One region of the Roseovarius maritimus genome, then DNA from elsewhere that is predicted to be linked to it. Evidence: riboswitches for the same ligand, from Rfam matches in the RefSeq annotation. Region 1 holds a riboswitch; the other holds the start of a gene.

Region 1 (15,849 bases):
TCCCGTCATGCCACGCCAAAAAGCACGCGCCGCACCGAAAGGCCAGAGATGTGTGCAGGCGTGCCTCTGCCCCTGTCGGCGGGTCCCTTCGCGCACGAGCGAAGCGTTCTGTCTGGGCGGATGCACTTTCCGGCGATACTCTGGGCGGCATGACCCTTGAACCCAGACTGGACATCATCGGGGCGGCGCTGGCCGATCCCAGCCGCGCACGCATCTTGTGCGAGTTGATGGACGGGCGCGCGTTTACCAACAAGGAACTAGCCTGCGCCGCCAGAATCACGGCACAAACCGCGAGCGTCCATCTGCGGCAGCTGAGCGCGGCCGGTCTGACGACATCTCTGCGTAGCGGGCGACATGTCTATCACCGCATCGCGCGTGCCGAAGTCGCCACCGTGCTGGAAAGCCTCGCCAGTCTGTCACCCACCGACCATCTGAGGCGCAATAGCCAAAACAGTCGAGACACATGTCTGGCGCGCAGCTGCTACAACCATATCGCCGGCCGGCTCGGCGTTCTGATGACCCGGTGCCTCGCCGCGTCGGATGTGCTGCTGATCGCGTCCGAGACGGTAGCCCCCGGCCCGCGCTACATGGCGTTCCTCAAGGAAGCCGGGATCGACGTCCCACCGGTCGCGGGCGGCAAGCCCCTGGTGAAGCTCTGCCTCGACTGGACTGAGCGGCGCCATCATATCTCGGGGCCGTTTGCGACCGCGATCCTCGACAGGGCCGTGACCTCGAACTGGTTGCAACGCCGCACGGGCAGCCGCTCCCTGATGATCACGGAGGATGGATTTCAGGCGCTGGACCGTTTCTTTGCGCTCGGCCGGGACGAGGTGGCGCAAGACGGCGATGCCTCGGAGTTAGGTGGATAACGAATCGTCTTTTCGCCGGGCCGCCCCAAATCGCGCTATCAAGGCGCATGACATTTTGCCGGAGACGCCCATGCCCCTGCCCACCCTCACGACCGACAGGTTCGTGCCCGAAGAAGGCCTGCGTATAATCGTGCAGGTGCCCGGCACCCATGCCCAGAGGATCACCGATACGGTTCTCAAGATCGCGCCGCTGACCTATGGCGATTATGATTGCGTCACCTTCAGGAGCGCACCGGGCATTCAGCAGTTCAGATCGCTGGGGCGCGGACACAATGCCGCAACCAAGACCGTGGTCGAGGTGCGCTGCCTGGAGCTGTCGTTCTTTTTGCCGCAGGACGAGCGTTTGACCGATACGGTTCTACGGGCAATCTATGCTGCGCATCCATATGAAGAGCCGGTGATCTTCGTTCAGACCTGCCTGAGAACGCAGCACATACGGGGAATGGACGAGGACAATCCCGCGAGGTTCTGGAACAGCGAGGCCGAGGACTGGATTCCGCAGGAGCATCGGTAGGGAGGTGGAAAAGGGCCCCGGAGAGGCCCTTTTCATACATGATCGGGTCAGGCCGGATCAGTGCGCCCGGCGATAAGGCCGCGCGCTGTAGCGCTGCTGTTGACGGTGGTCATAGGCGCGCCGCTCGGACCGGCGGTCGCGCATGGCGTTGCGATGATCGTTATAGCCCTTGTGGTAAGCACGCTCGACAGCGCGTTGGCGGGGTCTCTGATAACGGGGTTTCTGATACCGAGGCTGCTGATATCGGGGCTGCTGATATCGAGGCTGGTAGACATGCTTGCGCTGGGGCTGATAATAGCGCGCCGCGCCGCGGCGCTTGTCCTTTTGCGCGTCATGGATAACGGCGCCGACGATGGCCACACCCGCGATGGCCGCAAGGGCGCGGGCAAGGTCCCGGTCGCCAGCTTGGGCAGGGGCGGCGGTCAGGCCGGTGACGGCGATCGAGGCCGCGATGATCATGGATACGAATTTGCGTGACATGGGGGCGATCCTTTCAGTGGATGATATGCAGTACCTCATCACGCTCGCCCGGCCCGACCGCGCATCGCAATATCGCCCTACTGCTATCCGATATCAGTCCCACGGCATGCGGTGGGATATTGTATAGCCGCACGGGCTTCGCCATGGTTGGCCCATGATGAAAATCCTGGTCCCCTTGGCCCTTGCGGTCCTGATCGCGGCTCCCGCCAGTGCAGCCTGTGTCGCTGAATACAAGGCCAAGCGGGACAACCCGCTTGAGCTGTTCTACGGCACCCACCGCTTTGACGGGCCGTGCACCCTGTCCGCGGCGCGGTCGCAGCTGCGCGGGCAACTGGCATCGCAGGGCATGACCCTGCTCAAGGTGCTTTCGGTGCGCCAACAATGAGGGGCGCTACCATCCTTGCCTCGGATGCACGGCGCTCGGGCGGCCGGGTGGTTCTTTTTGGCGTGGTGGCGATCGTCGCTATCCTCACGCTGGCAGCGGTTCTTCTGTTCATTTCCCTACCCGACGCCGGGGCATTCAACGCGCGCGTCGAGCAAATCTTTGTCGAGAATGATGCCCTGACCAGCGATGCCGAGATCAAGTTGCTCGAGATCCTCGCGCTCTCAGGCACCGCCTTCAGCGAGACGCTGGTCAGCTACCGCATGGTGATCTTCGTGCTGTTGGTCTTCAGTACCGCCCTTCTGATCGCCGCGCTGACCTTTCTGATCATGCTGACCCTGCTCAACCGGCGCATGGCCCAGATCGAGCGGTCGGGCATTCAGGTCAGCTCGCTCCTGATCAGCCGCGCGGAAAAGTCGGTCTATCTGAACAATATGGGGTTCAAGCTGACCGATGCCGCGATGGAGACCCTGTCGGTTCTGGCCGAGGCACGGCTTGACGGGGATATCCTGACCGGCGCCGAGATCGAAGGCATCGTCTCGGGACGGCCTGCCACAGACTGCGAAGAGGCAGCGGGAGCTACCCGTATCAAGCGCCTGCGCGACACGCTGGGCAACCAGATGGTCAGCGAACTTCTGGTGCGCAACATCGCGCGGCAGGGCTATGTGCTGGCCATCGACAAGGATGTCATCCGCGTCATCTAAAACGTGGTCGACCGGCGCCATAAACCCGCCCGCCGGCCATTGGCCGCGAACTGACAAATGACCCGGGCGCGGGGCCTATTTTGGCATCATGAAGAATTCTTCACGCACGATCTTGCGATTCTCGACAGTATATACAGCGATCTCGCGTAAGTTCATCTTCTTGCCGGTTTCCTTTTGCGTCACCTCGGCGTCGAAGCGCACTGCGAACCGGTTGGGCGGATGCACATAGGGCCCATCGGCCTCGATCTTGTGGATCTCGTGCGTCGACGACCAATCCTCACGTTTTGCCTTGATCGCGCCGCGGCCCTTCGCGATTCGCACATCGCGCCCTGGCGGAATAACCGCCTCGACCGATTCCGCGTTTTCTGCATAAAGCTCATCGACATGTTCAATGCCGCGCCCATCCTGCATCGCCTGAACGAAGTCACGTCCAAGTTTGACCAGATCATCCATGTGAAGCCTCCCTGTCACTAGCGCCAAGTGTGGCACGATTTGGCGAGGCATACTTTGACGGGGATCAAGCTGCGCGCGGAAATCCGCCTTGATGGGCGCCTGCCTCAGAGCGGTCAGAGCCGGTTTTAAGCCTTCTGCAGCCAGCCCTCCAGCGCCGCCAGCCCCTCATCCAGGCCCGTCCGGCCAAATCCGATTCGAAACCGATCCTGCGGCGTCTCGCCCAGATCCGAGCGATAGATCGTCGAGGGCAGCACCAGAACGCCCGCCTCCTCGACCAGCCGCCGGGCAAATTCGTCCACGCCCTCAGGCCCCAGATAGCGAGGATAGCCCATGCAGGAGCCATCGGGCCGACGCCATTCGAAAAGATCGGGATGCCGCGCAAAGAAGGCATCCCATTTCGGCAGGTTCGCGTCCACGATGTCATTGTTGCGGGCCAAGAGCCGATCCCGCGCCTTGAGCGCGATGCGCGCCAGATGCTCGGACGGGCCGGAATTGCAGATCGACAGGTAGTGCTTCATCCGCTCCATCCGGCTCAGAACATCGCGGTCCTGGCACGCGATCCAGCCGATGCGCAGCCCCGGCAGCCCATAGGATTTGGACATCACGCCCAAGCTCAAACCCCGCTCGTATTCGTCCGCGACGAACGGCAGATGCTGAGCGCCCGAGGGGCCCAGCCCGTTGAAAATCTCATCGTGAAGGATCCAGATGCCATGCTGACGGCACAGATCGATCAGCGCACGGTAGCGGTCCAGCGGCAGGATGGCGCCGGTGGGGTTGTGCGGGAAGTTGATCGTCAGAAGCTTGGTATTGGGGCGGATCGCGGCCCGGATCCGGTCGATGTCGAGCGACCAGTTGTCATCCGGGTCCAGCGGCACGCCCGTTGCCTCACAAATCATCGAGGGCAGCGTTTCATGCGATTGGTAATTCGGCGTGATGACGATGGCATGATCGCCCTTGGACAGCAGCACGTTTTTCGCGGCAAAGATACCCTCGCTCGCCCCGGCAAAGCAGAGGATGTTTTCCGCTGTTTGCCGCGCGTAAGTCTGCGCAATGGTCTCGCGCAGCGCGGGCATGCCCCATGTCTCGGTATAACCCAGCCACATCGTCTCGAAGGATTTGCGGTCCTCGTCGCTGGCCATCGCCAACAGGTCAGGCAGTGCCACGCTTTCGGCGTCGGATGCCGTCAGATGATACCGCGCGCTGAACTCCCATTTGGCGAAATGCGTCTCGAGGCGAAAATCGGGCAAACTGGTCATTAAGGCTCCTTTGCAGGCGATGATCCGCTGATACGGCGGCTCGGTATGTGATCCGGATGCCCGCGAACCGCGTATATTCTGATGTAGTCAAAACAAGGAAGGTTTGTCATGCGTTCTATCGCTTCCGCCGCCTGCGTATTGTCCGTAGGGCTTCTTACAGCACCCGTGGCCGCGCAGGCGTTCGAGCAAATCACCACCCGCGACGCCTTTGTTGCCGCAACATCCGGGCGCGATCTGATCCGGCTGGGCATTTCCGTCGCGGTGTCACCTTCGGGCGAAATCATGGGCCGCGCCTTTGGCTATCCTGTCACCGGGGCATGGAACTGGCAGGAAGGCTATTTTTGCCGTGACCTTTATTGGGGCGGCGACCGCCTTGATCCCAACTGTCAGGCCGTGCGGATCAAAGGCGACACGATCCGCTTCATCTCGGATCAGGGAAAGGGTCAGAGCGCGGATCTGACCCTCAGATAGGCTCTAATCCGTCAGCTTGTAAAAGTGATGGGTTGGGCCGTGGCCGTGTCCCACGTCCAGCTTGGCTGCCCCAGCGATTGCATTGGTGATATAGGCCTTGCTCCGTGCAACGGCGGTCTTCAGGTCATGCCCGGCCCCCAGATGGGCCGCAATGGCCGAGGACAGTGTGCATCCCGTCCCGTGGGTGCTCTGGCTCTGGATGCGTGGGCCCTCCAGCCACTCTGCGCCGCCGGAATGCAGTAGCAAGTCGGGGCTTTCCACGCCGCCCAGATGACCGCCCTTCATCAGGACCGCCTGCGCGTCCAGACCCATGAGGCGCAAGGCATGCTCCAGCATCATGTCCTTGTCCCTTGCCTCGCCGATTTGCAGCAGGTCCGCAGCCTCGGGCAGGTTCGGGGTGATCACCGCCGCCATCGGCATCAAGTGGCGGCGCAGTGCATCGACGGCCTCCGCCGCCAGCAGGCGGTCGCCCCCCTTCGCCACCATGACAGGGTCCAGCACGATAGGCGCGTCCAGACCGTCCAGCGCATCCGCCACCGCGCGGATGATCCCGGCATCGCCCAGCATTCCGATCTTGACCGCGTCGATGCGAATGTCGCTGCGGATGGCTGCGATCTGCGCGGTGATGATACCCGGCTCCATCAGGTGCACCGCCTGCACCCCGCGCGTGTTCTGCACGGTCAGCGCGGTGATGGCGGCCATTGCATAGCCGCCATTGGCCGAAATCGATTTGATATCAGCCTGAATGCCTGCGCCGCCCGACGGATCGGACCCCGCGATGGAAAGAATGTTGGGGATCATATCTGCCTCCACGCCTGGATCAAGGCGCGCGCCGCGCCCTCCATTTCATCCGCCCGCGAAATGGCCGAGACAACGGCGATGCCTGCTGCGCCCATTTCGCGCAGCGCCGCCGCATCGGCTTGTCTGATCCCTCCAATGGCGACGCAGGGGAGAGGCGCGGACGCGATCAGCCGCGCCATACCGTCCATCCCGAGGGGCTGCGCCGCATCAGGCTTGGTCGCCGTGGCGCGCAACGGGCCGGTGCCCAGATAATCGACACTATCCTGCGAAATAGAGCCGAGTTGTGCTTCGGTTTCGACCGAAAGGCCCAGGATCATCTTCAGCCCGATAGAGGCGCGAATGGCACGGGCATCTCCATCGCCCTGCCCCACATGCAGGCCATCGGCACCGATGCGCCAGGCAATCTCGACCCGATCATTGATGATCAAGAGCGCCCCCGCCGCGCGGGTGAGCTTCAGAAGGGCGCGCGCCTCGTCCTCGAAGGCGGCCTCGCTGGCGTCCTTGTCGCGCAGCTGGATCATCCGCACCCCGGCGGCGAGGGCCGCGCGCACCTGATCGGTAACAGGGGCCGAAGCCCCTGCATCCGTGACGAAATAGACGGGCCCAAGATCCCTAGCATTCAGCCTCATGCCGCCTCGATCCGCGCACCTGCGGTCACATCCGCGGGCGTTAGCGCATAAAGCGCGTCGATGAACGCGGTCTGAAAGCTGGCCGGGCCAGCGCCTTTTTCGCCCGCGATCTCGCCCGCGACCGCGTAATAGGCCAGCGCGGCGACGGTGGCGGGCAGCGCGGGCTGATCCACGGCAAAGGCCGCTACGATCCCGGTCAGCGAGCAGCCCATGACAGTGATGCGCGGCATCAGCGCGTGGCCTCCCGCAACACGGTAGGCGCTGTCCCCATCGGTCACGAAGTCAACCTCGCCCGTCACCGCCACGACGCCGCCCGTCTGCCGGGCCAACGCCCGCGCCGCATCTTCGGCATCACTGACGGCGTCGGCGGTATCAGCGCCCTTGCCCGCCGCCGCCGATCCGGCCAGCGCGATGATCTCGGACGCATTCCCGCGAATGATGCTGGGCCTCAGCGTCAAGAGCCGCGCACCCGCATCCCGGCGCAGCGCGGTTGCGCCCACGGCCACAGGGTCCAGCGCCCATGGCTTGCCCGCCGCGACCATCACGCTGGCGGCGGCCTCCATTGAGCGGAGCCAAGCTGGATCGAGGGTGCCGATATTGACGCTGAGCGCGTCCGCAATACCGGCGAATTCCGCCGCCTCGCCCTCGTCATGGGCCATGGCGGGACTACAGCCGGCGGCCAGCATGATGTTGGCCATGACATTCATGGCCACGTAATTGGTGATGTTCTGCACCAGCGGCGCACGGGCACGCATCCGGGCCAGATAGTCTCCGGCGTTCTTCATCGGGATCCCCTCTTTTACGGGCGGGGGCAGGCCATGAGCCGGGCGCGCATGGCCCGGTCTCAGCGCAACTTCCTCCGCCGGCATGATCCGGTTCAGGTTCGAAGGGTGCATCTCAGCCCGGCTGTTGCGGGCGCCCCTGTTACGCGGATCAGGATGATCGCCGATTGCGGTGGCGTCAACCCGTCAGAAGTCGATGGCGATGCCCTTCTTTTCCCAATCGCCATAGCGCACGGCCTCCAGCCCTTCCTTGCGGCCGCCCAGCTCTTTGGGCAGTTCGGTCTTCTCGGCCTTGAGGCGGCGCTCTTCGGCCTCGGCCAGCGCACGTTGCGCGGCGGGCGGAAGATGACGTGGCTGATCGGGGCGGGGATCGGTGCTGTCGGTCATGGCATGGGTTCCTTTGAAGCCGTGCCCCTGATATACGCCGCCCTCGCCATTCAGCAAGGATTTGCCATGACTGCCTCGTCCAAGCCCGCGTCGCCGCGCGCCGCCGCCGCCCACCTGCTGGACCAGATTTTGGGCGAGCATCGCCAGATGGCGGACCTGCTGGCCACCGGTGCGCTGGACCGGCTGGAGGCGCCCGATCGCGCCCGCGCCCAGCGCCTTGCCACGCAGACCCTGCGCAGCCTCGAGCGCGCGGACCGCATCCTTGCCAAACACCTGCGCAAGCCGCCGCCCCTGACAGTGCGCAACATCCTGCGCCTCGGCACGGTCGAGCTGTGCCAGGGCGGTGATGCGCATGGCATCGTCAATGAATGCGTCCAGATGACCGCCGGCAACAAGCGCTTTGCCAAGCTGAAGGGGCTGGTCAATGCCGTTCTGCGCAAGGTCGCCGCTGACGGGCCTGCCGAATGGGCGATCCTGCGCGTGCCGCACCTGCCCAAATGGCTGCGCAGTCCCTTGTCCGAGGCGTATGGCGCCAAGGCCGTCTCTGGCTTCGAGGCCGCGCATTTTGCCGGCGCCCCGCTTGACCTGACGCCCAGGGGCGATGCCGCCGCGCTGGCCGAGGCAACGGGCGGCACGCTACTGCCCACCGGATCGGTGCGGGTTGAGAACGCAGGCCAGGTCAGTGCCCTGCCCGGCTATGAGGCGGGCGATTGGTGGGTTCAAGACGCCGCCGCAGCAATCCCGGCGTGTGTGCTGGGCGCGACCACGGGCGAGACGGTGCTGGACATGTGCGCGGCACCCGGCGGCAAGACCCTGCAACTGGCGGTCACGGGCGCCGATGTCACCGCGCTCGATATCTCGGACGCGCGCATGGCGCGGGTGCGCGAGAACCTTGGCCGCACCAGCCTGAATGCCACCCTCGTCACCGGCGACGCGCTGACCCATGAGGGGCAATATGACGCGATCCTTCTGGATGCGCCCTGCTCGGCCACCGGCACGATCCGGCGGCATCCGGACCTGCCCCATGCGCGAGACGGTTCCGAAATCGGCGATCTGATCGCGCTGCAATCAGCCATGTTGGACCACGCGCTGAGCCTGCTGAAACCGGGCGGGCGACTGGTCTACTGCACCTGCTCACTGCTGCCAGATGAGGGCGAATGCCAGGTCGAGGACGCGCTGTCCCGCCATCCGGGCCTGACCGTGGACGCGGCCGCGCTGGACCTGCCGGGCATCGACCCCGCCTGGCTGACCGAAGAAGGCGGACTGCGCCTGCGCCCGGATTACTGGGCCGAGATCGGCGGCATGGACGGGTTCTACATCGCCCTGCTGCGCCGCTGACGCGATTTTCGCAATCCTTCGGTGACTTGGGCACCGCCCCGCGATAAGCTGCGCGCGAAAAGGCGCCGGTGAAGAGCGCCCGGAACCGAGGCGAGCATCGAGACATATGGCACCTGCGGGCACATTCCGCGCGAAATGGACGAGGCTGCAGAACCGCATTGCCGCGCGGCGTGCGGCATGGGCGCGGCCCGCCACGGCCTTTGTCTCATCGCCCGAACCGCGCACGATTGGCAGCTTTGCAAGGGGGCGTCAGCTCTCGGCGGGGAACTTCATGTTCGCGGGGCATCTGGTGCAGAAGCCGGATGTATCCATCTGGGACATCACCGCCCCCGATGCGGCCTTCGAAGCGGAAATGCACGGCTTCGGCTGGCTGGACGACTTGGCGGCAGCCGGCGACGCGGCGGCGCGCAAGGCCGCGCAGGACTGGACCCAAGGCTGGATCGCCCGCTATGGCGCGGGGCGCGGACCCGGCTGGACACCAGATCTGACCGGGCGGCGCGTGATCCGCTGGATCAACCACGCGCTTTTCCTGCTGGCCGGGCAGGACCGCGCGGCCTCGGACGCTTTCTATCGCTCGCTGGGTCAACAAACTCTGTTTCTGGGCAAACGCTGGCACGGGGCCTCGCCCGGTCTGCCGCGTTTCGAGGCACTGACCGGCCTCATTTACGCCGGGATCGCGCTGGAGGGGATGGACCGCTATACCGCCACCGCCGCTCGGGCCCTGGGACGCGAATGTGATGCGCATATCAGCGCCGAGGGTCATCTGGTCACCCGCAACCCCGAGGAATTGCTGGACGTCTTTACCCTGCTGACATGGGCCGCCGAGGCGCTGGCCGAGGCCGAGATCGACGCGCCCTCGCTGACGGCGGCCACGGCGCGCATCGCGCCCACCCTGCGCACGCTGCGCCATGTCGATGGGGGCCTTGCGCGGTTCCACGGCGGCGGGCGTGGGCTTGAGGGGCGGCTGGACACCGCGCTGGCCGCCAGCGGCGTCAAGACGCGGCGCGAGGGCGGGCTGGCGATGGGATACGCACGTCTGAGCGCCGGGCGCACGTCTGTCATCATCGACGCGGCGCCGCCGCCCACGGGTGCGGCCTCGACTGGCGCCCATGCCTCGACCATGGCGTTCGAGCTGACCTCGGGCCGCCGTCCGGTCATTGTGAATTGTGGCTCGGGCGCCAGTTTCGGCGCCGATTGGCGGCGGGCAGGCCGCGCCACGCCCTCGCACAGCACCCTTGTCGTCGATGGTGCCTCCAGCGCGCGGCTGGCCGCCCCCGGCGCGGAGGCCGAGTGGCTGAGCCAAGCCCCCCGCCACGTTCCTGTCCAGATGAGCCGCGCCTCGGATGGCGTGCGATTCGAGGGCGGGCATGACGGCTATGTCCGCCGCTATGGCCTGACCCATGCGCGCACGATCGAGATGACCTTCGACGGGCGCGGCGTCGCGGGCGAGGATATGCTGCTGGCCATAAGCCCCGAGGACAGGCGGCAGTTCGATGCCGCGATGGACCGCACGCGCATGCAGGGCATACCCTACCAGATCCATTTCCACCTTCACCCCGAGGTGGATGCCAATGTCGATATGGGTGGCGTGGCGGTCTCATTGGCCCTGCGCAGCGGCGAGATCTGGGTCTTTCGCACGGACGCGCGGGCGAAAATTACTCTGGAGCCATCAGTTTATCTGGAAAAATCGCGAATCAAGCCGCGTGCGGCCAAACAGATAGTTTTATCCGGGCGCACGCTGGAGTATGCGGGCCGCATCAGATGGTCGCTCGCCAAGGCTCAGGACACTCCGATCAGCATTCGCGATCTGGCGCAGGACGCGCCCTATCCGGAGCTGGACGGCGACCGGAATGACTGACACGCCATAACGCAGGATCGCACCATGACCGATATCGCTCCCATCCGCCGCGCCCTTCTGTCCGTCTCGGACAAGACCGGGTTGATCGATCTGGGGCGCGCCCTGTCCGAGCGTGGGGTCGAATTGCTCAGCACTGGCGGCAGCGCCAAGGCATTGCGCGATGCGGGGCTGGAGGTGCGCGATGTGGCCGATGTCACCGGCTTCCCAGAAATGATGGACGGGCGCGTGAAAACGCTGCATCCCGCCGTACATGGCGGCCTTCTGGCGCTGCGCGACAATGACGATCACGTAAAGGCGATGGACGAGCACGGCATCGGTGCGATCGACCTTCTGGTGGTCAACCTCTACCCGTTCGAGTCCACCGTCGCCGCCGGCGCTGACTATGACACCTGCATCGAGAATATCGACATCGGCGGCCCCGCGATGATTCGCGCCGCAGCCAAGAACCATGGGTTCGTCAATGTCGTGGTCGATACCGAGGACTACGCGCCATTGCTGGAGCAGATGAAGGCCAATGACGGCGGCACGACGCTCGCCTTCCGTCAAAAGCTGGCGATGACCGCCTATGCGCGCACTGCCGCCTATGACAGCGCTGTCAGCACATGGATGGCCGCGCAGCAGAATGACAATGCCCCCCGCCGCCGCACCGTCGCCGGATCGCTGGCGCAGGTGCTGCGCTATGGCGAGAACCCGCACCAGGCGGCCAGCTTCTATCTCGACGGCAGCGCGCGGCCGGGGGTCGCGACAGCCAAGCAGCTGCAGGGCAAGGAGCTGAGCTACAACAACATCAACGACACCGACGCCGCTTTCGAGCTGGCCAGCGAATTCGCCGCTGCCGATGGCCCCGCCTGCGCGATCATCAAGCACGCCAACCCCTGCGGCGTCGCCCGCGCGGCAACGCTGAAAGAGGCCTACACCCGCGCCTTCGATTGCGATCGGACATCGGCCTTCGGCGGGATCATTGCCCTCAATCAGCCGCTGGATGGTGCGACCGCCGAGGAAATCGCACAAATCTTTACCGAGGTCGTGATCGCCCCCGGCGCGGACGCGGATGCGCGCCGCATCTTCGAGGCCAAGAAGAACCTGCGCCTGCTGATCACGGAGGGCATGGCCGATCCAGCAGAGGCCGCGCAGACGATCCGGCAGGTCGCGGGCGGGTATCTGATGCAGGACAAGGATAACGGCCATATCACCGCGGATGATTTGAAGGTCGTGACCAAACGCCAGCCGACCGAGGCCGAATTGGCCGACATGCTCTTTGCCTGGAAGGTCGCCAAGCACGTCAAGTCGAACGCCATCGTCTACGTCAAGGACGGCGCCACCGTCGGCGTCGGCGCGGGCCAGATGAGCCGCGTGGACAGCTGCCGCATCGCCGCGCGAAAAGCCCAGGACATGGCCGAGGCGCTGGCCCTTTCCGAGCCGTTGACGAAGGGCAGCGTTGTCGCATCAGATGCGTTCTTCCCCTTCGCCGATGGCCTTCTGACGGCCGCAGAGGCAGGCGCGACCGCCGTAATCCACCCCGGCGGGTCAATGCGCGACGACGAGGTGATCGCCGCCGCCGACGAGGCGGGCCTTGCCATGGTGCTGACTGGAATGCGCCATTTCCGGCACTGATGCCGCTTCGGCCTCGAAAGGGCGCATGACATGAAGACAGTATTCTGGTCGGCCTTTTGGATCTTTCTGCTGGATCAAGCCACGAAATACCTCGTGGTCCATTGGATGAACTTGCGCACGCTGGGCGCTATCGACGTCTGGCCACCCTTTCTCAACCTGCGCATGGCATGGAATTACGGCATCAATTTCGGCCTTCTGGCCGGCGACGCACCTTATACACGCTGGATCCTGATCGCCGTCGCGCTCGTCGTTTCGGGCGCTGTCCTGTGGTGGATCCGCCACGAGCCGGGCGGAAAATGGCAGAAAATTGCCGCGGGCTTCCTGATCGGCGGCGCGCTCGGCAACGTGATCGACCGGCTGCTCTACGGGGCGGTCGCGGACTTTCTCAACATGTCCTGCTGCGGCTTTGACAATCCATACGCCTTCAACGTGGCAGATATCGCCATTTTCATCGGCGCCTTCGGGATGATCATTCTGAGCCCCGGCAAAAAGCCTGCGTGACCTCCCCGCGCGATTGCGTTAAACATCGCGCAACACTTTGCGAAAGAAGGGCCGATCCCATGCGCCGCAGCATCCTGGCACTTACCCTGATGACCCTCGCCATCGCTGCCTGCGGGCGCAGCGACGGCGCCCTGACGCGCATAAAGAATGACGGCAACGGCCCGGACGAGTTTGCCGTTTTGCCGACGGCTCCGCTGCAAACGCCCGAAAGCTATAACAACCTGCCCCCGCCCACGCCGGGCGCGGCCAACCTCGTCGACCCCAACCCGCGCGCGGCTGGTGTTGCGGCGCTTGGCGGCAATCCTGCTGCCACGGTCCCGGGCGGCCAGATCTCGGGTAGCGATGGCGGGCTGGTGAACCATGCCAACCGCTTTGGCGTCTTGCCGGACGTGCGCCGGGAACTGGCGATCGAGGATGCCCAGGTGCGCCGCCGTCATGGCAGGGTCAACATCTTCAATCTCGGCGCCAATGACGACTATACCGCAGCCTATAAGAAACAGTGGCTGGACAGCCAGGCCGAACAGCAGCGGCTGATGCAGCGTGGCATCGTCACACCGTCCGCACCACCAGCCCAGTAAGTCAGGCCCACGCCACGCATCAGCGCCCCGGCCCCAGGCACGGGGCGTTTCTTTTAGGACCCCGCGCCCGATCACGGATATGGCATCGCGGGTTGCGCAAGAGGCCGCGCAGCGTATCTATTTGCCAATAGCAGCCGACACCGCCCGGCACACAGCCATAACCGGAGACCGCATATGCGCGCTTTGATGATAGCCCTGATGACCCTGTTGCCCGTTGCCGTCTTTGCGGAGGATATCGCCGCGTCCGGCACCGATGATGTGACCAGCTACACGCTGGACAATGGCTTGCAACTGGTCGTGATCGAGGACCATCGCGCGCCCGTCGTCACGCATATGGTCTGGTATCGCGCCGGATCCGCGGACGAGCCGCCGGGCAGCTCGGGCGTTGCGCATTTCCTTGAGCATCTTCTGTTCAAGGGCACCGATACGCTGGCACCGGGCGAGTTTTCGGCCACGGTCGCGCAGCAGGGCGGCAATGACAACGCCTTCACCAGCTACGATTTCACCGCCTATTACCAGCGCGTCGCGGCCGACCGGCTGGAGCTGATGATGCAAATGGAAGCGGACCGCATGGTCAACCTCAAGCTGGACGAAGAGAATGTCGCGACCGAGCGCAATGTCATCATCGAAGAGCGGAACATGCGGGTCGAGAACAACCCCGGATCGCTCTTTCGCGAGCAGATGAGAGCGGCGCAATATCTGAACCACCGCTACGGCACGCCCATCATCGGCTGGCAGCACGAACAGCCTCAGCTGACGCTGCAGGACGCGGTGGATTTCTACACCACCTATTACGCTCCCAATGACGCCATCGTCGTGGTCGCAGGCGATGTCGCTCCCGAGGACGTGCTGGCCATGGCGAAGGAGCATTACGGCGCCATCCCCGCCAACCCCGACCTCCCCGAGCGGATGCGTCCCGAGGAGCCGCGCCAGATGGCCGCACGCCGCCTGACGATGGAGGACCCGCGCGTTCCACAGCCCTACATCACCCGCACCTACCTTGCCCCCGAACGCGACAGCGGCGATCAGGACAAGGCCGCCGCGCTGACCGTGCTGGCAGAAATTCTCGGCGGCGGCACAACGTCGCTTATGGCCGAGAAACTGCAATTCGACGCGCAGATCGCAGTGCAATCGGCGGCTTGGTATGACGGCGTCTCGCTGGACGAGACCACCTTTACCCTTCTTGTCGTGCCTGTGCCCGGTGTCACCCTGCCCGAGGCGGAGGCGGCCATGGACGACGTGCTGCAAGGCTTCATGAAGAACGGTGTGGATGCCGATCAGCTGGAGCGCATCAAGATGCAGATGCGCGCCGCGCAAATCTATGCGCGTGACGACGTCAACGGGCTGGCCAATCGCTATGGCGGGGCGCTGGCCTCGGGCCTGACCATCGAGGATGTGCAGGACTGGCCGAACGTGCTGCAGAATGTCACCACCGAGGATGTGATGCAGGCCGCCCGTGACGTCCTTCAACCCCGCAATTCCGTCACCGGCCACCTCAGCGCTCCCGAGGCCAATACTGCGGCGATAGGCGCATCGGGCGTCGCTGACGTCACCCCCGCCATTACCGACACTGCACCCGACACTGCCACGACGGAGGCCACTCAATGATCCGCAGCACAATCGTCCGCTTTGTCCTGCCTTGCCTGACGGCGCTTGCCTTTGCCCTGCCCGCCGCCACCCTTCCGGCCCATGCCGAAATCGAAGTGCAGGATCTGGGCACGCCTGGCGGCGTAGATCTGTGGCTGGTCGAGGATCACACCATCCCCTTCGTCGCGCTGGAAATGCGGTTTCGCGGCGGCGCCTCGCTGGATCAGCCCGGCAAGCGCGGCGCGACCAACCTGATGACCGGCCTTCTGGAGGAGGGCGCGGGCGACATGGACAGCCGCGAATTTGCCCGCCAGGCCGAGGCGCTTGCCGCCTCGTTTTCCTACGGGACCGGTGATGACGCGATCAGCGTCTCGGCGCGGTTCCTCAGCGAAAACCGCGAGGCTGCGGTCGAGCTCCTGCGCCAGAGCCTTGTCGAGCCTGCCTTCAACCAGAAATCCATCGACCGCGTGCGCGGTCAGGTCCGCGCGAATATCGAAGGCGACGTGAAAGATCCGCGCTCCATCGCGGGCCGCACGTTCGATGCGCAGACCTTCGGTGATCACCCCTATGCCACGTCCAAGGATGGCACGCTCGGAAGCATCGCCGGCCTCACGCGGGGCGATATCGTCGCCGCCCACCGTGCCG
Region 2 (15,849 bases), 330 kb from region 1:
CTTCTCGGCGGCCTATTGCTTTCGCCTGATCGGGCACACGTTCCTTGGCCCCAAGCGCGACGATTACCCGGCCAAGCCGCATGACCCCGGCGCGGGAATGTGGCTGCCCCCGGCGCTCTTGATGATCCCCGTGGTCGCTATCGGTGTCGCGCCCTTCCTGGCCGAGCCTTTCGTCAAGCTGGTGACCTCCGCCGTGCTGGGCGAGGCTGCCGAAGTGCCGAAAGCTTATTTCAAGATCTGGCACGGGCTTGTTCCGGCTCTTTACATGTCCATCGCCGCGGTTGTCGGCGGCCTGATCATGCTGGCGATCTTCACCCCCGCACTGCGTCTGTGGGACGCGGCCCCCCGCCCCGAGGCCAAGGCGATCTTTGACGGGTTGATCCGATGGGCCGTCCTTGGCGCGCGGACCATCATCCATCCGCTGCATGACGGCGCGTTCTCGCGCTATGCAGCCATCATGGCGACCACGATCATCGCCGCCGGGGTGCATGCCTGGGCGACCGGCACCATCGGGCCAGCCGCCTACCAGATGAGCCCGCTCGACACGATCACCGTTGCCGGGTGGATGATGCTGGTCGCCGCGACGCTGGGCCTGGTGTTCCTGCACCGCAATCGCCTGCTGTCGCTGATCCTGATCGGCATCGTCGGGCTGATGGTTTCCATCGCTTTCGTGCATTTCAGCGCGCCGGACCTTGCGCTCACGCAATTCACCGTCGAGGTGGTGACGATCATCCTCTTGCTGCTGGCGCTCAACTTCCTGCCCAACCGCACACCCGTCGAATCGACCGTGCTACGCCGCACCCGCGACGCAGCGATCGCCATTGCGGGCGGCCTCGCCGCGACGGCGCTGTCCTGGCACTACCTGCTGCGTGATCCGGTTGCGGCATCGATCTCGGAGTTTCACCTGGCCAATTCCTACAAGGGCGGCGGCGGCACGAACGTGGTCAACGTGATCCTTGTCGATTTCCGTGGCTTTGACACGTTCGGCGAGATCATCGTTTTGGGCATCGCCGCGTTGGTGATCTACGCGCTGACCGAGGCGCTGCTGTCCGGCCCGGCCCGCGCCAAGCTGCTGAATCGCAAGCCGGACCAGCCGCGCGCAGGCGATATTCACCCGCTGATGATGGTGATTCTGACGCGCGTGACCATGCCCGTGGTGCTGATGGTCGGCTTCTACATCTTCCTGCGCGGCCATAACGAACCGGGCGGCGGTTTCATCGCCGGCCTGATCGTGTCTATCGCGGTGGTGATGCAGTATATGGCCAGCGGCTTTGGCTGGGCCTCGGCGCGGTTGCGATATCCCTATCACGGCGTCATCGGCACCGGCGTGCTGGTCGCAGGCCTCACGGGTATCGGCAGCTGGTTCTTCGGCAAGCCATTCCTGACCTCGGATTTCACCTATGTGCGCATCCCGCCCTTCGAGAAATTCGAGCTGGCCACCGCCGCGCTCTTTGACCTAGGCGTGTTCCTTGCCGTGGTCGGCGCCGTGATGCTGTCGCTCGAAAGTTTCTCGCGACTCGCCCGCCGGGCGCATACCGAAGATAGCGAACACGCTATGGATATCGACCCGTCGCGCGACGCAGACGCAACAGCGAAGGAGGTGTAGGATGGAACTGCTCGTCGCCTCCGCCATCGGTATGCTGACTGGCGCCGGTCTTTACCTGGTGCTGCGCCTGCGCACCTTTCCGGTGATCATGGGCATCTCCCTGCTGACTTATGCGGTCAACGTGTTTCTCTTCGCGTCGGGCCGCCTGACGGTGGGCGCGCCGCCCATCCTGACGGATGCGACGCGCTATACCGATCCGCTTCCGCAGGCGTTGGTGCTGACGGCGATCGTGATCTCCTTCGGGATGACGGCGGTCGTCGTGGTCATGGCGCTAGGGTCCTATCTGGGGGCGAATGACGATCAGGTGAACGATCCCGAGCCGGAACCCCAGCCCGAATCGAAGGAGGGCGCGGCATGAGCCACTGGATCGTCCTGCCCATCATCCTGCCTGCGCTGCTCGCGCCCTTCATCGTGCTGGCGGCGCGCTATCACATCGGCATCCAGAGGGTGCTCTCGACCGCCGGGGCGCTGGCGCTGATTGGCCTCGCGGCGGGGCAAGCGTGGGTCGCCTCGGACGGCACCGTCACGCTCTACCAACTGGGTGATTGGGCCGCTCCTTTCGGGATCGTGCTGGTCGCGGACCGGCTGTCGACCTTCATGGTGCTGCTGACGACACTTCTGGGCTTTTTCGTCCTGCTCTACGCCATCGGCTCGAAATGGGACGAGCGGGGGCGACATTTCCATGCACTTTTCCAGTTCCAGATGATGGGTATCGTCGGGGCCTTCCTGACGGGCGACCTCTTTAACCTCTTCGTCTTTTTCGAGGTTCTGCTGATCGCCTCCTATGGCCTGATGATTCACTCGGGCGGCGCCGTGCGGCTGCGCGCGGGCGTGCAGTACGTGCTCTACAACCTACTTGGCTCGACCCTCTTTCTCTTTGCCCTCGGCGCAATTTATGCCGAGACGGGTACACTCAACATGGCCGATCTCGCCGGACGCGTGCAGATGATCGATCTGGGCAACAGCGTGGGGATCCGCGTGGCCGCGGTGCTCCTGATCCTCGTCTTTGCGGTCAAGGCGGCGGTCGTGCCGCTGCATTTCTGGCTGCCCTCCAGCTATGCCGAAGCGCCCGGCCCGGTGGCCGCGCTTTTTGCCATTATGACCAAAGTCGGCGCCTACGCCATCATCCGCGTTTATACGCTGATCTTTCCGCCCGACCTTGAGGTGACGGCGGGCCTGCAGGGCCTCTGGCTGCTGCCTGCCGCGCTGATCTCTATCGCCATCGGCATGATCGGCATCCTGGCCGCGCGGCATCTGGATCGCCTGGTGACCTATTCCGTCATCGGCTCGATGGGGATGGTCATGGTGTCCATTGCGCTCTTCACCCCCGAAGGTATCGCCGCCGCGCTCTATTACATCGTGCACTCGACGCTGGCCGCCGCGGCGCTCTTCCTGATCACCGACATGGTGCGCAGCGGTCGCGCGGATCTCGCGCTCAAGGCCGCGCCGCCGGTGCCCGGCGCGCCGCTGATCGCCGGGATGTTCTTTGTCGCGGCCATCGCGATGGTCGGCCTGCCGCCGCTTTCGGGATTTATCGGCAAGCTTCTGGTGCTGGACGCGGCAAGCGTGTCGCCCCTGATGGTCTGGATTTGGGCGATCATCCTCGGCACCAGCCTGATCGGCCTCGTCGGCTTTTCCCGCGCGGGCAGCACCGTCTTTTGGAAGGCCAGCGCCTCGACCCTGCCCGAGGATGCCGAAGTGCCGCCCGCGCCCAGTATTTTGGCCTATGTTTCGGTCGGCGGGCTGCTGACTCTGCTGATCGCGCTGACCGTTTTTGCCGGACCCGCCTATGACTACACCGCGTCCATCGCCGCGCAGCTTTTCGAGGCGAACGATTACATCACCGAGGTCATGGAGACCCCCGGCAAACTGAGCGGCGGAGCGGAGGGACATTGACATGAACCGCGCATTTTACTGGCTTTTTCCTCACCCCCTTCTGACCGTTCTGCTGACGATCGTCTGGTTGCTGCTGCAAAAGACCGTCTCGCCCGGCATGATCGTCTTCGGCGTGATCCTGGGCGTACTGATCCCTTGGATCACTTCGGCCTGGTGGCCAGAAACCCCACAAAGCTTCCGGCCAGGCCGTATGGCGATCTATGTCATCATCGTGCTCTGGGACATCATGGTCGCCAACGTCCAGGTCGCCTGGATCGTTCTGACCAAGCCCAACTCCAAGTTGCGCCCCGCATGGGTCGTCGTGCCCTTGGAACTGCGCCAGCCCGAGGCGATCACGATCCTTGCAGGGACCATTACACTGACCCCCGGCACCGTGTCGGCGGACCTGTCGGACGAAGGCCACAGCCTGCTGGTCCATGCGCTTCATACCGACGATCCGGATGCGGTGCGGGACGACATCAAGCATCGGTACGAGCGCCGCCTGAAGGAGATTTTCACATGACACAGGCGACCGACATCATGAACCTGGCGGTGTGGATCGCCTTTGGCGCCGTCGCCTCGGCGCAAATCATGGCGATGATACGGCTGATGATCGGGCCGGGTGTCGGCGACCGGATCCTTGCGCTGGATACGATGGTGGTCAACTCCATCGGCCTCATGGTGCTGCTTGGCATCGCGCAGGGCACAGCCATCTATTTCGAAGTGACGCTGATCATCGCGATGCTGGGATTTGTCAGCACCGTTGCCTACGCGCGTTTTGTCCTGCGGGGGGATATCATCGAATGACCTGGGATATCGTGGCCACCTACGCTGTTGCGGCCTGCCTCATTGTCGGGGCCGCCTTTTCCCTGATCGGCTCGATTGGACTGCTCAAGTTCAACGACGCAATGACGCGACTGCACGCTCCGACCAAGGTCGGCACGGTCGGCATCGGCGCGTTGCTGCTGGCAGCGATGATCCATTCCTACCTGATCGGCGAGGGCGTGCTGCACGAAATCCTGATCATGGCGTTCCTGTTTGTTACGGCGCCGATCTCGGCCAACTTCATGGCCAAGGTCAATCTGCACCGCCGCGAGTGCGACACGCCGCCCGCGCCACACACGGATGAAACTTGGTCTACCCTGAATGTGCCCGAGGCTGACCGCGAACTTGCCGAGCAGGCCGAGGACTGAGCGCACAAAGCGCGCCCATCGTTTTTGCAGGCAGAGCTTTATCGGTGCGCTTAGCCGGTCTCGCCGCCAAAGGCCACGTGACGGCCGCGCCCGCGATGCTTGGCCTGATAGAGCGCGCTATCCGCTTGCTTCATCATCAGGGAGATATTGGCGCGACCATAGTGGCAAGACAGGACCGATCCTGCGCTGGCCGAAATATGGTAGGTCTGCCCGGCATAGGCAATCGGCTGCTGCAGACGCGCGATCACACGGGTCGCGATGTCGTGCACCTTGGCCGGGTCGGTCAGCCGCTTAAGCGCCAGCACGAACTCATCGCCGCCCACCCGCGCGACGGTATCATCACTGCGCGTTTCCTCGACCATGATACGCGCGACCTCGCACAGGACGTGGTCCCCGGCGGGATGACCGCCGGTGTCGTTCACCGCTTTGAAGAAATCCAGATCCATGTGGATCAGCGCGAAATCCTGTTCAAGGTCGACCAGCCGACCCAGGACATAGTCCAGCGCCCGGCGGTTGCGCAGGCCGGTAAGCGTATCGGTATAGGCCTGCTCCTCTGCGGCTATCATCGCGCCCTGTAGCCGAAGGTTCAGCGTACGCGACGCCTCCATCGCGGCATTCTTGGCCTCGACGAGGTAGAGCATCTCGACCGCGAGGTCCGTCGGAGCGAAATCACTGCCCGTCAGGCCGAAATCGCGCACCGCCGCCACGACGGAAATCCCAAAGGACAGATTGACCATGGCGCCCCCCTCGGGTCCGACGCTCGCCGGTAGGGGGACAAGGACGCCTTTGAGATCCGTGCGCGGTCCGCCCCGGACCCTCAGATGCATCTTGCTACCTGCGGCCCCAAGCAGCGCCGCCATTGAGCCGTCACCGCGCGGGCGCTTGATCTCGAAAAGCTCTGCAAATCGCACGCCGATCAGGGGCCGCGTCTCGAACAGTTTGAACAGGGTCGGTCCGGCATGGACGACATGGCCCGTCGCGTCCAGCATCACATGCATGGGGCATAGCACATCCATCATGGCCGCGTGCGAGGTCGCCGCGGTGACTGCTGCGGCAGCGACCTGCCCGGCGGCGCATTCGCCTGCCTGTCCTTCGGTTATCGTCACGCTATCCTCGCCCCCAGATCAAAGCTTCGGCCGCGGGCATGCTCTGCCGCCAGAAGCCGAACTTCGATGACTTCGCAGCCGTCGCGCAGTCCCTTGTGCTCGAGCAGGGCAAGAGCGCCGTAATCATCGGCCAGAGCGCGCAACAATCCGACGATAACATAGCCAAAGCCCGGCCGACCACTGTGGCAGTCGATGGCGTAGACATCCTGCCCGTATTCGCGCAGCTCCAGTTCGGGCAGATCCAGATCCGGCACCGCCAGCTTCGCCCGCGCCGGCAGATCGTCCAGTGAGTGCAGAAATTCGGTGAAGGTCGGGCCGCCAAAGCGCAGAAGGCGGCGCAAAGCCTCAAGCTTGGGATGCGAGACGAGATAGGTCCCCACATCCTCCAGGATCTCGGGCAAGGGCCTGTCCAGCTGCGCGGCCAGCGCGACCAGAACGCGCTGCGTCACGTCCGCCTCATAGCTCAGCATCGATTCGAATTCGGTGAATTCCAACCCGGCCGAACGCATCACGGCACCCCAGACATCCCGTCCGTAGGTGTCGCGCACGAATCGTTCGATGGCCCGATTGATAAGCCCGTGCATGTCAGTCTCCGCTGCATCCACCCTCGGTTATGCATCCGGTGTGTTAACAAAATGCCAACGCGGACCGGATTTCAGGGCGAGAGGCGCATTCCATCCACCTCAAGCACGTTGCGCGCCGCTGGCGCCATGGCAAAGCGGCCTTCAAGAATGTCCGTTATGATGCGGGGCGATGCCGTGGCAAAGGTCCCGGATTTCAGATCACGCGGAAAGCCGCCCCGCTCGAGCGCGTCGCCGCGCAGGGTGTAGGACGTGATGTGAACATGCGTGTCCGACGTCATGAAGAAACCGATCACGTGATCCACGCCGTCAACCGGCTCGAACGTGCCCCGCACCACCACGCAGCCGGGATGATCGCCCGGCGCGCGCCGGTTGCAGGCAGTCTCGATCATACGCCGCTCTTCGGGCGGCAGTGTATCGAGCGCGCCCTGCGGCAGGCGGACCCCTTCAGGGCGCAAAGGCACGCGGCCCGAGATGGAAATTTCGGCGTCGCCCGCCTCGGCATAGGCCCATTTCGTCTCGCTCCTGCGGGCCTTCTCGATCAGGTCGAGCGTCGCAGGCGCGTCTTGCGAGCGTGTCTCCAACATGGCCAGCCCACGCTGCCCTGCCCGCCCCCAGTCATGGGCCAGTTCCCACAGGGGCAAGGTGTCAGGCGGCGTGCCTTCTGCGGCGCGGGCCAGTTGGCTGGCAGTCGCCAGACGCTCGGCATTCAAGAGGGGCGTCATCCAGACGGCGGCGACGACCAGCGTAAAAACAGCCATGCTGCGATTGACGTGCCGCTGCCGGGTGCGCCAGCCGCGGCGGCGCAGGACGGCGCCCGCATAGGCCAGCGCATATATCGAGGCGACACCGGCAGCCACGAGGGCGGCGATGCGGTTGGGCGTCAGCCCGTATTGATCGACCCGCAGCCAGACCGCCCAGAGCGCCAGAAGCGCCGGAACCACCAGCAAAACGCTCAGCGCCTGCGCCGCGCCGCGCATCAGCGGCCCCTGCACCGACAGCGGGTCGTCGCGGTGAATCGCCGTGGTGATCAGGGTTACCCCCGCCCCTGTCACGCCCAGCAGGATCGCTGCCGCCGAGAGCTGCCCAAAAAGGCTGCTCAGCCCGCGTACTGGCAGAGCGAGGATAAAGACCGCCAGCACGACCAGCAGCGCGGGCAGCAAAACCCGCAGCAGCTGGATTATCAGGAAGGGCGAGACATAGTCTCGCAGCTCAAAGACGATGGCGAGGCTCAGGCCCAGCGCAACACCGCTGATTAGGTAAGGCACCGGATCAAGCTCGATCAGCCACTCGATCACGGTCAGCCCGACCAGTCCCAATAGCTGGTCCGAGAGCATCAGCACCGTCCATGTCACTCCGACGAACAAGAGGGCCGAGGCGATCCGCACCACGAGCTCCCACGCCGCATCGAAAAGCAGGCCGTAATGCCGCCACCCGCCATGCTGCTGCAGTTGCGCGATGGCGAAGGGCACGGAGATGAACAAAAGGTAGATATAAGCGGAAATCTCGTAACCGCCCTCCAGGAAATCGGCCGCGTTATCGTGCCGAAAGCTGGCCCAGAGCAAGAGCAACGATGCCGGCAGGGCCATGCCCAGCGCCGTTGCGGCGGCAATCCGCAGGCGCAGCGGCCCCATCAGCCCCAGCAGAACCCCCAGAAACCCCAGCCCAAAAGCGATCAGGAACAGCACGACCCGAGCGTTTTCAACCACGTCCGGCACGAGTTCGATCAGCCCATAGGTCGCAAGGCCGGCCGCCCCCCCGATGAAGGAGTAGATGATACGCGTCGTTGCGGTTTGGCTGGCGGTGATCATGCGTGGTGCGCTCCGGCTGTTCGCGCGCAGCGTAACGGCTTTGACCGGCAAGCTGAACGGGTGATTTGACCATGCCGATCCGATCGGCGCCATGGCGCAGACAGGCCCGCCTTCTCCGCTTGCAACGTGCCTCCACCACCGCTAGGCTACGCGCATCCGTTGGGGTGCTCCGCAATGCCGGGGCTGAGAGGCGATGATGCCGACCCATCGAACCTGATCCGGTCAATACCGGCGGAGGGAACGGAGCGAGCCACGCGCGGTAGACGTGCATCGGCTACTCATCTGCCCGCACTCCGCCGGTCCGGCCATGAATTGCACCGCTGTCTTGCGGGGGATCCGGCCTTGTGCAGCGCGCAGCCGTCCCTCGCAGAGAGCACAAGACCCGGAGCCACGATGAAGCCCCTCGCCCTCGCCGCCGCCCTTCTCGCCAGCACGCCCGCCCTCGCGCAGGACCAGATGACCCTGGTGCTGGACTGGTTCGTGAACCCCAATCACGGCCCTATCATCATTGCGCAGGAGCGGGGGTATTTCGCCGATGCCGGCCTCACGGTCGAGGTGGTGGCGCCTGCCGATGCCTCCTCCCCGCCCAAGATGGTAGCGGCTGGCCAGGCCGATCTGGGCCTGTCGTATCAGCCGCAACTGCATTTGCAGGTGGCCGAGGGCCTGCCATTGATCCGCGTCGGCACACTGATCGCCAGCCCGCTCAATTGCCTGCTGGTGCTGGAGGATGGCCCGATCAAGGAGATCGCCGACCTCAAGGGCGCCAAGATCGGCTATTCCGTCGCCGGTGTCGAAGAGGCGCTGCTGGAGGCCATCCTTGGCGCGAATGACATCGCCCTCAGTGATGTCGAGATGATCAACGTCAACTGGTCGCTCGGCCCCTCGGTCATGTCGGGCCAAGTCGATGCCGTCATCGGGGCGTACCGCAATTTCGAGCTGAACCAGATGGCGATCGAGGGCGTGCCCGGCAAATGCTTCTTCATCGAGGAGGAAGGCGTGCCGCCCTATGACGAACTGATCTATGTCGCCAACCCCGAGACGATGGACGCAGACATGATCTCGCGCTTCATGCGCGCGACCGAACTGGCGACGCAATACATCGTCAACCATCCCGACGAGAGCTGGGAAATCTTCAAATCCACCAGCGCCGAGCTGGATGACGAGCTGAACGCGCGGGCCTGGGCCGACACGCTGCCGCGCTTTGCCCTGCGCCCCGCTGCCGTCGATACCGCACGGTATACTGAATTCGAGCGGTTTCTCAGCGAGGCTGGCCTCATTCAGGGCACACGTCCCGTCTCTGAACTGGCAATCGACCCCGGCGCGCGCTGATGTACGGAGCGACCTTCACTGCATGGCGCGATGCGGCAGCCGAGCCGTGGCACGCCTATACGCGCCATGCCTTTGTCGAGGGGCTGGGCGACGGCAGCCTGTCGCGCGCGGCCTATCTGCGCTATCTAGTGCAGGACTATCTCTTCCTGATCCATTTCTCCCGTGCCTGGGCGCTGGCGGTCCATAAGGCCGGCACGGTGGAGGAAATGCGCTTTGCCGCGCGCACGCTCCATGCCCTGCTGAACGAAGAGATCGCGCTGCATGTCGCGACCTGCGCCGCCGAAGGGCTGGACGAGGCTACGCTTTTCGCCGCCGAGGAACTGCCGCAGAACATCGCCTATACACGCTACGTCCTCGATGCGGGCCATTCAGGCGATTTTCTTGACTTGCTGGCGGCGCTCGCCCCCTGCGTTCTGGGCTATGGCGAGATTGGCCTCCGCCTTGCTGACCTGCGCGGCGATACGCCCTATGGCGACTGGATCGAAACTTATGCCGGGCCGGGCAACCAACAGGTCTGCCACGAGGTCGGCGCGCTTCTGGACGCGGCAGTGACCCACCGCCTCGGCAACAGCGCCGAGCACAGCCCGCGTTGGCAACAGCTATCGCAGCGCTTCGCCACGGCCACCCGGCTGGAAATCGGCTTTTGGGACATGGCGTATTCAGAATGACCTATCCGGGCGTCTCTCTGGAAGGTTCCGTCTCGGTCGCGGGCGCGCCCCTTGTCCCGCGCATTTCGCTGCGGGTGGCGCCCGGCGGATGGACCTGCCTGCTTGGCCCCTCGGGCATCGGCAAATCGACTCTCCTGCGCGTGATCGCGGGCATCGCGGACGAGGCCGAGCTGTCAGGCACGCTGACCACCAGCGATGGCACCCCGCTCACGAGTCGCGTCGCGCTGATGTCGCAAAGCGATCTGCTTTTGCCCTGGCTCAGCGTCACCGAGAACATCATGCTGGGCGCACGCCTGCGCGGTGAGGCGTCACAGCCGGAGCGCGCCGCCGCACTGATCGAGCAGGTGGGCCTGAGCCAGCATGCGCAGAAACGGCCCGCGCAGCTTTCGGGCGGGCAACGCCAGCGCGCCGCCCTCGCCAGGACCTTGATGGAGGACCGCCCGGTGATCCTGCTGGACGAGCCGTTCTCGGCTCTCGACGCGCGCACCCGCGCCCAGATGCAGGATCTGACCGCGCAGTTGCTAGGCGATCACACGGTGCTGATGGTCACCCATGACCCGGCCGAGGCCGCACGGCTGGGCACCACGATCCTCGTGCTGGGCGATGATGGCCTCAGCTCCTGGCCCGCACCGCCGGGCACCCCGCCGCGGCCTGTCGACGACGCGAAAACCCTCGAAACCCAAGGCGCGCTTCTGGCTGCATTGCGAGGCGCGCCATGAGCCGCCTCATCAGCGTCACCGCCTCTGCGTTGGTCGCCATTGCCGTCTGGCAGGGACTGATCATCGCCACGGGTGTGCCCCGCTTCATCCTGCCCGGCCCTGCGCTGGTCGCGGAAACGCTATGGGACAGCCGTGCGCTGATCGCGCATCACACGGTGATCACGGCCATCGAAGTGCTGGCGGGTCTCGCGCTCGGCGCGCTCTTCGGCGGGCTGACGGCCATCGGCCTTGCCGCCTCGCCCATCGCGCGCAGCCTCGTGCGCCCCATGCTGATCTTCAGCCAGGCGGTGCCTGTCTTTGCGCTCGCGCCCATTCTCACCCTTTGGTTCGGCTATGGTATCGGCTCCAAGGTGGTGATGACGCTGTTGGTCATCTACTTCCCGGTCACCTCCGCCTTCTTCGATGCACTGATGCGCACGCCGCAGGACTGGATCGATATGGCCCGCCTCATGGGCGCCAACCCCGCCCGGATCATGCGCCATATCCGCATCCCGGCGGCCCTTCCGGGCTTCGCCTCGGGCCTGCGCCTTGCGGCGGTCTACGCGCCCATCGGCGCGATCATCGGCGAATGGGTCGGCGCGTCAAAGGGTCTTGGCTACCTGATGCTATTGGCCAGCGGCCGCGCGAAGACGGACCTGATGTTCGCGGCGCTCATCGTGCTCGCCGTCTTCACGGTGCTCCTTCACGCCGCCGTCGACCGCGCCTGCCGCGCCACGCTGGACAAGAACGCCTGACCGCACAGCGTTGCGATCGCTGGTCAGCGGCAGGCACTGTCCTAAAGCGTTTCGTGAAAAACCTGAATCACTGATTTTCGCGAAACGCCTTCCACGCTTCAATGTGGCGCGCGTTTCGCCTTTATCTGATGTCTCAGGTTAAAGGCGAAACGCTTTAGAAATCCGTGGGCGCGCCACCCTCGGATTTGCGGCGGGCAACGAAATCCGCCAACTCGTCGCGGATCGCCGCGTCCATGGGCGGCGGCTCGAAGCTGGCCAGGATGTCGTGCACGATCTGATGCGCCCGCTGGGGTGTCCAGATGCCGCCCGCCGCCTCCCATGCCTCGAAATTGCGCCAATCGCTGAGGAAGGGTTGATAAAAGGCCGCCTCATAGCGGTCCTGCGTGTGCTGGGTGCCGAAGAAATGCCCTTGATTGCCCACCTCGGCAATGGCCTCGACCGCGATCTCGTCGGGGCCGGTCGCCGTCAGCATGGGATCCATGTAGCGCTGGATTTGCTGTAGGATCTCACAATCCATCACGAATTTCTCGGGGCTGGCGATCAGACCGCCCTCCAGCCAGCCAGCCGCGTGGTAGACCATGTGTGCGCCCGACTGGACCGCCGACCAGAGGCTGTTCGACGTCTCCCATGTCGCCTGCGCGTCGGGCACATTGGCGGCGCAGACACCGCTGGCGCGCATGGGCAGCTTGTAGAGGCGGCACATCTGCCCGGTCATTTGCGTCGCACGCATGTATTCCGGCGTGCCGAAGGCGGGCGCGCCGGATTTCATGTCGACATTGGAGGTGAATGTGCCGATGGCGCAGGGCGCGCCGGGACGTACCAACTGCGCCAGCACCACCGCCACCAGCGCCTCGGCCAGGGATTGCGCGACTGCGCCCGACATGGTCACCGGCGCCATCGCGCCCGCGAGAGTGAAGGGCGTCACCACGAGGCCCTGCCCCCGCCGCGCGAGGCGCATCCAGCCGTCCAGCATCGGCTCGTCATGCTTGAGCGGCGAGGTGGAGTTGATATTGGTATACATGCGCGGCGTCGCATCGAACTCGGCATCGCTCAGCCCTCCAGCGATGCGCACCATTTCCATCACGTCCTCCACGCGCTCCTTTCCCAAGGAGTAGGCATGCGCCACCTTGTCGGTCAGCGTCAGCTTGTCATAAAGCACGTCGAGATGCCGCACCGAGGCGTGAATGTCCTGCGGCTCGACCGGATAGCCTCCGACGAAATGGATGCAGTTGAAATACTGGCTGAGTTTCAAAAGGTTCGCGCACATCAGCCGCGTGCCAGTCACCTTGCGACCCAGCGTCATGTCCCAGTAGCTGGGCGGCGACGACACGTTGCCGAAATTGAGGTGCCGCCCGCCCATCGTGATCTGCCGCTCGGGGTTGCGCGGTGTGATGGTCCATTGTTCGGGCGCGAGAGCGATCTGCTCCATCACGAAGTCACGGCCCATGCGCAGGTTCGTGCCCGAAATCGTGCAGCCGGTCGAGGCGCGGAAGATCTCCAGCGCCTCGGCGTTCAGTATCTCGATCCCGATCTCCTCGAGGATGCGCATTGCCCCATTATGGATGGCGGCGACACCCTCATCACCCAGCGGCTCGGTCGGTCGGTCGATATTGATCGGGGGTGCCCATGGCATCTGCTCGATCGCGGCGGTGCCGCGCCGACCCGCATTGCCTGCCCGCCCGCCGCTGCGCTGTCGTCGCTTCGGTTCCTCGGTCATCGGGCGCCTCCCATTGCCTTCGTGCCGGGTTTACCGAACCACGGGCATGAGGGGAGCGATGTTCACTTTGCGGCAACCGGTGTCGTTTTTGCCACGCCGCGCCGCGCAATGCGCCGCGCGTGCAGCAGATAGACGGCAATCGCGACCACGACGATGGTCCCGCCCAGCAGCATCCGGGGTGTCAGCGCCTCGCCCAGCGCCAGCCAGACCCAGGCCGGCCCCAGCACCGTTTCCAGAAGTAGCAGCAAGCTGACATTCGAGGCCGCCGTATGGCGCGACGCGATGGACAGCGACAGGAACGAGACCGGCAGGATGATGCAACCGGTGATGGCGATGGCCCAGATATTGCCGTCCGTCATCTGCGCGGGGCCGGTGGCCGTGACGCCCGCCGCCCCGGCGCAAAGCGCGCCCAGACCGATCAGCAGCGGGATGGGCAGCGCGGGCCGTGCGCGCAGCACCACGAAATTCAGCGCCAGCATCATCGCCACGCCAAGCCCCGCGAAGGCGCCGAAAAGGACGGCGCCCGGCGCTCCTGACATATCCTCTCCGCCCAGCACGGCGATGCTGATGCCGAAGGCCACGATCGCGATTGTGATCCATGTCGCGCGCGCCGTTCGCTCCCCCAGCAGGACCCATGCCAGGAGGGCCGCCCAGATCGGGGTGGTTGCCACGCCAAAAAGGATGATCGCCACCGGCGCGGCCCCGATCCCCAGCGCGAAGAGCGCCGAGTTGACGAACTGGCAGGCGACGATGGCAAGGCCCGCACCGCTGGCCAGCAGGGCCAGATCGGCCATGCGCCCGCGGCTGCTGAGCAGCCACAGAAGGATCAGCGACGTGCCCATGAAGATCCCGCGCCAGCCCATCATCTGGGGGCCCGACATCTCGGACAGGCGCAGGAACATCGCGTCGGGCGTCAGAACCAGCGCACCAAACACAGCCAGCGCAAGGCCGAAGGACGGATGGCGTCTCACCTGTCTAGCCAGGCGGGGATGTGGCCGATATCGGGCAACACCGCATCCGACAGAGGCGTCAGCTCATTCCGGTTCGCGATGCCGGTCAGCACGCCGAGCGTCCACATGCCCGCCGCGCGGCCCGCCCTCAGATCATGGGTGCTATCGCCCACCATGACGCAGCGCGCGGGATCGAGACCGGATTGCAGCGCAAAGGCCAGAAGCGGGCCGGCCTCGGGCTTGGCGCCGTGGCCGGAATCGTATCCGGCGACGAAATCGAAATGATCCAGAACGCCCGCCGTGCCCAGATGAGTGCGCGCGCCGTGATCCGTATCATTGGTGACCAGGCCCACCTTCAACCCGCGTGCCGCCAGATCCGTCAGGAACGGCACCAGCGGAACGGCAGGTTGCAACGGCGCCTCGCCCGAGCTGAGCCGCATATGCTCTTCGATCTGGTCCGCATCCACGCCCCTCAAAACGGCGGCCAGCGTTTCGGCCCCCTCGCGGTTGGTCGCGCCGATCAGCGGGCTGGTCGGCAGGAACCGGCAGGCCCCCAGATCGAACTGGACGGCATCGGCCAAAGCCTGGGCATCGCCGTCATGAGCCTCGGCCAGATGCACCAGCAAATTGCGCGTCCAGTCGGCCCAGGTGGTGTGAAAATCAAAGAGCGTTCCGTCCTTGTCAAAGACGATGCCTTCGATGAGCAGGGCGCGGCTCATGTCCAATGCTCCACCTGCCCGCCGGGCAGAAGGGTGCGCGCCTGCATTGGTGCCTCGGTAGGCAGTCCCGCGTCGCGGCAGAAGTCGATGACCCACTCGTCATTCATGGTTAAGAAATCCAGCACCGCTCCGAGGAAGACCGGATCAGAGGCCCCCTGGCGCAGATCATCCTCACTCGCGCCCGTTGCACCCATGAAAACAGGCATCAACTCGTCATTTGCGATCAGCCAGCCAAGGCATTTGAGCGCAATCGTTTCGGCGGAATCTCGCGTATACTTCATAATGATGAAAATCCCGGAAAGGTTTTCTTAACTTCTGGCACGGATAGTCGGGCGTGAGAATAGGGCAAGTCAGAAAGGCGGACGCCCATGTCAGGCAAAATTTTGATCGTGGACGCCGTGGCGACCAACCGGATCGTGCTGAAAGTGAAACTTTCGGCGGCGCATTTCGAGGTGCATCAGGCGTCGACCGGCAGCGCGGCGGTCGCGTTGGCGCGCGAGCTGCGCCCGGACCTCATCATTCTGGGTGCTGCGCTTTGCGACATGAGCTGCGCGGACCTCATCGGCGCGCTGCGGACTCGGCACGATCTGGCCGCCGTTCCTATCGTTGCGCTCCTCTCCGAGGATACCGGCTCTGCCCGCATTGGCGCGCTTGAGGCGGGGGCCGATGATGTGATCACCCAGCCTATCGACGAGCGGATCATGCTGGCCCGGCTGCGCGGCCTGCTGCGCCAGCATCACGCGCTGCAGGATATGCGGCTGAATGCCGGGCCTGACTGCGCCGCCGGGTTCGGCGAGGCGCAGGGCGGCCTTTTGCGCCCAGGGCGTATCACCATCATCGG

The links. A riboswitch is a leader RNA that binds a small molecule or an ion and turns the genes downstream of it on or off. The one in region 1 is predicted to bind thiamine pyrophosphate.
Region 2: it holds a riboswitch for thiamine pyrophosphate, as region 1 does, so the genes downstream of both, ACEWPM_RS09440 (ABC transporter substrate-binding protein) here and thiM (hydroxyethylthiazole kinase) in region 1, are expected to answer to the same signal.

What each region holds. Positions count from the first base shown of each region.
Region 1 is NZ_JBHFPF020000003.1:98,057-113,905, reverse strand. Features, by position in the region: gene ACEWPM_RS07885 (ribonuclease HII) at 1-9, opposite strand, end outside; gene ACEWPM_RS07880 (ArsR/SmtB family transcription factor) at 150-869, shown strand; gene ACEWPM_RS07875 (YqfO family protein) at 940-1,383, shown strand; gene ACEWPM_RS07870 (hypothetical protein) at 1,441-1,863, opposite strand; gene ACEWPM_RS07865 (hypothetical protein) at 2,018-2,248, shown strand; gene ACEWPM_RS07860 (hypothetical protein) at 2,245-2,949, shown strand; gene ACEWPM_RS07855 (SnoaL-like domain-containing protein) at 3,025-3,402, opposite strand; gene ACEWPM_RS07850 (aminotransferase class I/II-fold pyridoxal phosphate-dependent enzyme) at 3,528-4,658, opposite strand; gene ACEWPM_RS07845 (dihydrodipicolinate reductase) at 4,767-5,129, shown strand; gene thiD (bifunctional hydroxymethylpyrimidine kinase/phosphomethylpyrimidine kinase) at 5,133-5,930, opposite strand; gene thiE (thiamine phosphate synthase) at 5,927-6,559, opposite strand; gene thiM (hydroxyethylthiazole kinase) at 6,556-7,344, opposite strand; TPP riboswitch at 7,397-7,492, opposite strand; gene ACEWPM_RS07825 (DUF1674 domain-containing protein) at 7,528-7,728, opposite strand; gene ACEWPM_RS07820 (RsmB/NOP family class I SAM-dependent RNA methyltransferase) at 7,795-9,066, shown strand; gene ACEWPM_RS07815 (heparinase II/III family protein) at 9,173-10,924, shown strand; gene purH (bifunctional phosphoribosylaminoimidazolecarboxamide formyltransferase/IMP cyclohydrolase) at 10,949-12,538, shown strand; gene lspA (signal peptidase II) at 12,569-13,039, shown strand; gene ACEWPM_RS07800 (DUF3035 domain-containing protein) at 13,099-13,617, shown strand; gene ACEWPM_RS07795 (M16 family metallopeptidase) at 13,816-15,225, shown strand; gene ACEWPM_RS07790 (M16 family metallopeptidase) at 15,222-15,849, shown strand, end outside.
Region 2 is NZ_JBHFPF020000003.1:424,046-439,894, reverse strand. Features, by position in the region: gene ACEWPM_RS09485 (monovalent cation/H+ antiporter subunit A) at 1-1,606, shown strand, start outside; gene ACEWPM_RS09480 (Na+/H+ antiporter subunit C) at 1,608-1,964, shown strand; gene ACEWPM_RS09475 (monovalent cation/H+ antiporter subunit D) at 1,961-3,502, shown strand; gene ACEWPM_RS09470 (Na+/H+ antiporter subunit E) at 3,504-4,004, shown strand; gene ACEWPM_RS09465 (K+/H+ antiporter subunit F) at 4,001-4,288, shown strand; gene ACEWPM_RS09460 (Na+/H+ antiporter subunit G) at 4,285-4,674, shown strand; gene ACEWPM_RS09455 (diguanylate cyclase domain-containing protein) at 4,725-5,693, opposite strand; gene ACEWPM_RS09450 (heme NO-binding domain-containing protein) at 5,777-6,364, opposite strand; gene ACEWPM_RS09445 (hypothetical protein) at 6,436-8,172, opposite strand; TPP riboswitch at 8,323-8,429, shown strand; gene ACEWPM_RS09440 (ABC transporter substrate-binding protein) at 8,566-9,501, shown strand; gene ACEWPM_RS09435 (TenA family protein) at 9,498-10,169, shown strand; gene ACEWPM_RS09430 (ABC transporter ATP-binding protein) at 10,166-10,888, shown strand; gene ACEWPM_RS09425 (ABC transporter permease) at 10,885-11,622, shown strand; gene ACEWPM_RS09420 (trimethylamine methyltransferase family protein) at 11,777-13,339, opposite strand; gene ACEWPM_RS09415 (DMT family transporter) at 13,402-14,310, opposite strand; gene ACEWPM_RS09410 (HAD family hydrolase) at 14,307-15,008, opposite strand; gene ACEWPM_RS09405 (DUF3572 domain-containing protein) at 15,005-15,289, opposite strand; gene ACEWPM_RS09400 (diguanylate cyclase) at 15,377-15,849, shown strand, end outside.